One region of the Streptomyces sp. Je 1-4 4N24 genome, then DNA from elsewhere that is predicted to be linked to it. Evidence: riboswitches for the same ligand, from Rfam matches in the RefSeq annotation. Region 1 holds a riboswitch; the other holds the start of a gene.

Region 1 (3,201 bases):
CAGAGGCCGTCATTCATGCACCGAAGCCGTCGGTCAACCGTTGATGCCGCCAATCACACGCTGATGCAGCCAGTCACACGCTGAGGCAGCCAGTCACACGCTGAGGCAGTCGCTCACACATTGATGCCGTGGTCGCGGAGCCACGGCATGGGGTCGACCGGGTCGCCGGCGTCGGGGCGTACCTCCAGGTGGAGGTGGGGGCCGGTGACATTGCCGGTGGCGCCGACGCGGCCGATGACATCGCCAGTGTTGACCTTGCCGGAGGTCTTCACCATCGAGGAGAGGTGGCAGAACCAGACTTCGGTGCCGTCGTCGAGGGTGAGGACGATGCGGTAGCCGTACGAACCGGCCCAGCCGGCCTGGGTGATGGTGCCGGAGTGCAGCGCCTTGACGGGAGTGCCGGTCGGCGCGGCGAAGTCCTGTCCGGTGTGGTCCGCGGCCCAGCGGTCGCCGGCCTGGCCGAAACTGGCGGTGAGCGTGTAGGAGGACACGGGGGCGATGAAGCTCTTCGCCAGTTTGGCGAGGCGTTCGGCCTCCGCCTTCTGACGGGCCGCTTCCTCGGCCTTGCGCTTGGCCTCCATCTCGGCCGCCTTCTTGGCTGCTGCGGCCTTTTCGGCCGACTTCTGGTGGGCGGCGGCTTCCGTTGCGACCTGCTGGACGGCGGCCTGTTCGGCGGTGTCGCGTGCCTCCTGCTCGGCGGCGCCCTGCTGCGCGTCAGCCTGCTGGAGGATGCGGCTGCGCAGCGCCTCACCGGCGCCCGTGCCGCCGCCCGTGTCCGCGCTCGCCTGCGTGGCCCGGGTGAGCGGCCCGGAGGCGGCAGGAGCCGCGTCGTCGGCGACAGCGGATGCGGAGTCCTCGTCGGATATCAGCTCGCCGATGCCGGGAAGCGACTTGGCGTCCGGCAGGTTTTCGGAGAGGTCGTCGGCCATCCCGCCGATGTCGGGCATCGAGATCGGCACCGGCGGACGGTCCTCGGCCGAGGCCATTCCGCCCGCGCCGACCGCCGCGATGACACCGACACCCAGGACGGTGCCGCTGCGGGCGAGTCCGCCGCCGCGCTGCTTGGCCACCCGGTGTTTGCCGCGGACGGAACGGGTGGATTCCTCGGTGGGATTCCACTCCTCCCACGGTCCGTCGCCGTCATCGGCACCGGGGCCGGGGAAGGCACCTCGGTCATCGAGCTCGTAGGCGGACGGAGACTCGGGGGCAGGCCTGTTGGACGCCACGGAGGCGCACTCCTTTCCTTCCTTCTCGCCTACCGGGTTAGCTGACGGGTTCGGAGCAGGAAGGTCTCCTACGGGCGCCCGCTGGCGGAGGGCGTCCGATTCACCCCAAGGAAGTGGTTCCCCGGTTCCCTTGGTGCAGTTCGAAGTGCTTGGGGGTGCGTGAAAAGCGCGTGCGGGATTCGGCGTCGGCGCGCGGTGCCGCCTCTTGCGACGGCTGGGACGACCGCGCTGCGTTATCGGACAGTAATAGAGATGGCGACCGAATTCCAAGCGTTCCCACGAATCCTTATCGGCTCAGCACAAGCTGTGGCATGGACTTTTTCGGCCACCACGGCCACAAAACGGGCGAGTTGACCGCCCGGCGCTAAACGATCTCGCGCGGATTGTGCACCAGTCGTTATGCGGAGGGGTGCCCCTCAATTACGGAGGGTGAGAGCAGTAACGTCGGATCATGGTCGTCAACGTCGGGAACACCGGGAACGCCGGACGTGCTGCCGGTATCGCGTGGGGAGTGGCGGAGCGGTACCGGGAGTTCTCCTGGCGGGAGGCGCGGGGCCGGTCGGACGCGCACGAGGAGCTGAGCGCGCGGATCAGCCAGGACGCGGAGCTCTGCGACCTGCTGTCGGGATCGCTGCCCGCCGGCAACAAACAGCAGCCGAATCTCCTGCTCGCCGCCGTCCGTTATCTCGACGGCCCGCACGCCGAAACGGGCCCGCGCGGTGAGGCCGCGTACGGGCGCTGGCGCGAGTGGACGATCCGGCACTGGGACGAGGTACGCACGGTGATCATGCAGCGCGCCACCCAGACCAACGAACCGGCCCGCTGCGCCACCCTGCTGCCGCTGCTCGCCCGTCTGCCGCAGCCGCTGGCGCTGCTGGAGGCCGGTACGTCCGCGGGACTGTGTCTGCACCCCGACCGCTATCGCTACCGGTACGAGGCCGACGGCGAGGACGGGGACGGCCGCCGGGCGGGCGCCCTCCGCACCGAGCTGGGGGCGCCGGAGAGCCCGCTGGAGCTCACCTGCCGTACGGGAGGGGCCGCCGACGAGCTGCCCGACCGGATGCCGGAGATCGTGTGGCGGGCCGGCATCGACCTCGACCCGCTCGACCCGGTTGCCGAACCGGATGATCTGCGCTGGCTGCAGGCGCTCGTATGGCCGGGCGACGGGGAGCGTACGGCGCGGCTGTCCGCGGCCGTCGAAGCGGTGCGGCCGGCGCCGCGGCCGCGGATGGTGCGCGGCGATCTGCTCGACGAGCTGCCCGCGCTCGCCGCCGAGGCGCCGCCCGAGGCGACGCTGGTCATCTTCCACAGCTCGGTGCTGACCTACCTCCCGCCCGCCCGCCGCGAGGAGTTCGCCCGGCTCGTACGGTCTCTGCTCGACGGACGGCCCGGCGGCGGCCACTGGATCTCCAACGAGCACCACTCCGTGTTGCCCTGGATCACCGGCCCGGCACACCACTCGCCCCGCCCGGACGACCCGCTGCTGCTGACCCTCGCGCTCGACGGGCACCCGGTCGCACTCACCGGCCCGCACGGCCAGAGCCTGCACGGCCTCCCCGGGGCGACGGACATCCCGGGGAGCTGAGCGCGGCCCCGATATCCGTACGCGCGACCTGACCTCCCATACACACGGCCCGATACCCCGTACGCGCAACACGGCCTCCCATACACACGGCCCGACCCGTACACCCAGCCCGGCCCCGGACGCGCCCCGATTCCCGTACGCGCGCCCCGATTCCCCTACGCGCGCCCCGGCTCCCGTACGCAGCGCCCACGCCCCTCCGCGGCCCCGCCCCGTAGGTCGCCCCCAGGCCCCTACGAACGCCGACGCCTACGCCCCCATCGGCCGCTGCACCGCCAGCAGCGCCATATCGTCGGCCGGCGCGCCGCCCGTATGGCGTGCGACGTCCTCGACGACGGTGTCCAGGAGGACGTCCGGGCCGGGGAAGCGGCAGCCGCGCAGTTTGCTCGACGG
Region 2 (3,201 bases), 550 kb from region 1:
GCCCGCCTCGAAGGGCAGAGTGCGCTGGCGACCCTGCTGACCCGGCTCCCGGACATCCGGCTTGCCGCGGAACCTGACGATTTGCGCTGGCGTGGCGGGCTCATCATGCGCGGACTGCGTTCACTTCCGGTGGAGTTCACTCCGGAGCGTCCCTGACCAGCGACGAAGCCCGATGTGACACAGAGTCAACTGCGTGACCTTTACGTGATCCGCACTACACCGACTTGTGACTACCTCTGACCCCGGCTACCTTTCGACCCGACGATCGACAGGCTTCACTCGATCGGTCGAAGCGGTGATGTGGGGGACCGGTGTAACGGTGCCGCTCGCGTGCGTCGGCCGGCCGGAAGCCCCGTCGAGCAGCTCGAAGAGCTCGTCGAACAACTCAACCGCCGCGCGAAAGGCATCCGCATGCGTTCCGGGAACGGCCGACATCGTCGACCCCGTCAGGCACCGGCCATCTTTGTCACGGCGGGAGTGACCGGCGCAGGCCTCGCCCTGCCGCTGTTCGCCGCGAGCGGTGCACAGGCCGCCGACACCGCGACCTGGGACAAGGTCGCCCAGTGTGAGAGCGGCGGGGTGTGGAGCGCGGCGTCGGGCAACGGCTACTACGGCGGCCTGCAGCTCACCCAGGAGATGTGGGACAACTACGGCGGCTCGTCCTATGCGTCGCGCCCCGACCTCGCCAGCCGCTCCCAGCAGATCGCGGTCGCCGAGTCGATCCTCGACGACCGCGGGCCGGACGCCTGGCCGAGCTGTGCGGTGAACGCCGGGCTGACCGACGACGGCCGGGCACCGGAGGTCGACCCGGGCAGCACCAGCACCCCGGCGCCCGACCCCTCGGACTCCGAGGGCTCCCTCGACCCCTGGGACACCCCCGGTTCCTCCGACGCCCACGACGGCGCGGACTCCTCCGGACGGAACGACGGGTCCAGCGACAAGCCCAGCGACGGGCCCAGTGATAAGCCCAGCGACGAGCCCAGTGATGAGTCGAGCGGGCTGCCGTCCGACGAGACGCCCTCGCCCGACGCTTCGGACACCGCCGAGCCCGGCGACTCGTCCACGAGCCCGGAGCCGTCCGACCCGGCGACGCCCGGAGACCGGGACGGCGACCAGGGCGACGACCGGGGTGGCAACCGGGACGACGACCCGTCGCAGTCCGCCGACCCGTCCGACGACCCCTCCGCGGACCCGTCCGACGGCGGCAGCCGTACGGACAGCAGCGGCACCCCGCACGAGGTGCCCAAGGGCAAGCACCGCGGCGAGGCGGGCGACGGGGAGGGCGGTGACGGTGACGGCGGCCGGTCCTCCGGCGGTCGGCACGCCTCGCGCGGCGATGACGCGCACCGCACGGGCCCGGCGGCCGACGGCGACTACACGGTGCGCCCGGGTGACAGCCTGTCAGCCATCGCCACGGCCCACCGGCTGCCCGGCGGATGGGCCGAGCTCTACGACCGCAACGAGGGCGTCATCGGCTCCGACGCGGACCTGATCCAGCCCGGCCAGCAGCTCGATCTCGGCCGGAACGCAGGGTAGTTCGGCACCCTTCGCCCTCTTTTGGGAAAGTGAGACAAGGGTCTCGTTGACTGTGGTGGGGCCCGGGTTACTCAACCCCGGCATACCGGGCCTCACCTGCGGATATGTAACCAACCCGTGATCAAAAACGGTCAACTTGGTTCAGATGGTGGGGTTTGAACCCCAAGGGGATTACTGCTTAACGTCAGGACCGCTCGCCAAAGCGGGCCCTTCGATCACACGCCGAATCCTGCCGGTGGTCGAAGGCACTTGACGCGCAAGCGCCGAAGGCAGGAGCGGGGGACCCAGGATTTGTGCCGGCCCCGCCCGTGAAAACGGGTCAACCGGCTTGGGGTGAAGCCACGTGCGTTCTGCGCACACGGCCGGGCGACTCATCAGTCCGAACCCGACAGCTCACCTCGTAGGCGTCGGTGAGGAAACGAACGAACCATGCTGATCTTCAAGGGCAAGCACCGTCGTCCCTCCAAGGCCGTCCGCGTCGCCACCCTCGCCGGTGTGGCCGGTGCCGCCGTGGCCGTGCCGCTGATGGGCGCCACCTCCGCCTCCGCCGCCTCCGTCGCCACCTGGGACAAGGTCGCCCAGTGCGAGTCCGGCGGCAACTGGTCGATCAACACCGGTAACGGCTACTACGGTGGCCTGCAGTTCTCCAACTCCAGCTGGGCCGCCGCCGGTGGCACCCAGTACGCGCCGCGCGCCGACCTGGCCACCAAGGCCCAGCAGATCGCCGCCGCCGAGAAGCTCCTCGCCATCCAGGGCCCGGGTGCCTGGACCTGCGCCGGTGCGGGCAACCTGACCGCCGGTGGCCCCGCCGCCGACGTCGACACCTCCGCGCAGACCAAGTCCGCGCCGAAGCAGGAGTCCGCCAAGCCGGAGGCCAAGAAGGCCCCGTCCGCCTCCGAGGACCGTGCCTCGCGGTCCGCCGAGCGCAAGTCCACGGGTGACGGCAACTACACCGTCAAGGCGGGCGACACCCTCGCAAAGATCGCCAAGGCCCACGGCACCGACTGGAAGTCCGTCTACAAGGCGAACAAGTCGGTCATCGGCGGCAACCCGAACCTGATCATCCCCGGTCAGCAGCTCACCGTCTGAGCCGCTTTCTCACCGGGGCTCCGGGCCCGAGCGGCGGGCCCCCTTCCTCCGTGAGACCGCCCCGCCACGGCACGCCCTTCCCCCGGCGCGCCGTGGCGGGGTTTCTCATGTCCCGGGTCACGGGCCCGGAGCGCCCCGGCGGGCGGCAGGCCGCTGACCGGCGCTGTTCAGCAACTTTTCCCGTTTAGTGAACAATGTGCCCAAACGTCCCGTGAACTGGGCCTTTGGGCCTGTTTTCGTCCCACGGAGCGGGCCAAGGGCAGGCGGACGCGCCCGGGGCCGTTAGGCTCATGCGCAGAACGCCAGACACCCACGAAGGAGACAACGTGCCGTCGATCGACGTCGTCGTAGCCCGCGAAATTCTCGACTCGCGAGGTAATCCCACGGTCGAGGTCGAGGTCGGCCTCGACGACGGCAGCACCGGCCGTGCCGCCGTCCCGTCCGGCGCCTCCACCGGCGCCTTCGAGGCCATCGAGCTCCGTGACGGCGACCCGAACCGCTACCTGGGCAAGGGCGTGGAGAAGGCCGTCCTGGCCGTCATCGAGCAGATCGGCCCGGAGCTCGTCGGCTACGACG

Evidence for each region. A riboswitch is a leader RNA that binds a small molecule or an ion and turns the genes downstream of it on or off. The one in region 1 is predicted to bind cyclic di-AMP.
Region 2: it holds a riboswitch for cyclic di-AMP, as region 1 does, so the genes downstream of both, SLV14N_RS24420 (transglycosylase family protein) here and SLV14N_RS21825 (M23 family metallopeptidase) in region 1, are expected to answer to the same signal.

The regions. Positions count from the first base shown of each region.
Region 1 is NZ_CP110836.1:5,000,677-5,003,877, reverse strand. Features, by position in the region: gene SLV14N_RS21825 (M23 family metallopeptidase) at 114-1,226, opposite strand; cyclic di-AMP (ydaO/yuaA leader) riboswitch at 1,238-1,392, opposite strand; gene SLV14N_RS21820 (DUF2332 domain-containing protein) at 1,678-2,811, shown strand; gene SLV14N_RS21815 (PP2C family protein-serine/threonine phosphatase) at 3,058-3,201, opposite strand, start outside.
Region 2 is NZ_CP110836.1:5,554,132-5,557,332, forward strand. Features, by position in the region: gene SLV14N_RS24410 (cytochrome P450) at 1-156, shown strand, start outside; gene SLV14N_RS24415 (transglycosylase family protein) at 478-1,536, shown strand; cyclic di-AMP (ydaO/yuaA leader) riboswitch at 1,747-1,958, shown strand; gene SLV14N_RS24420 (transglycosylase family protein) at 1,966-2,625, shown strand; gene eno (phosphopyruvate hydratase) at 2,916-3,201, shown strand, end outside.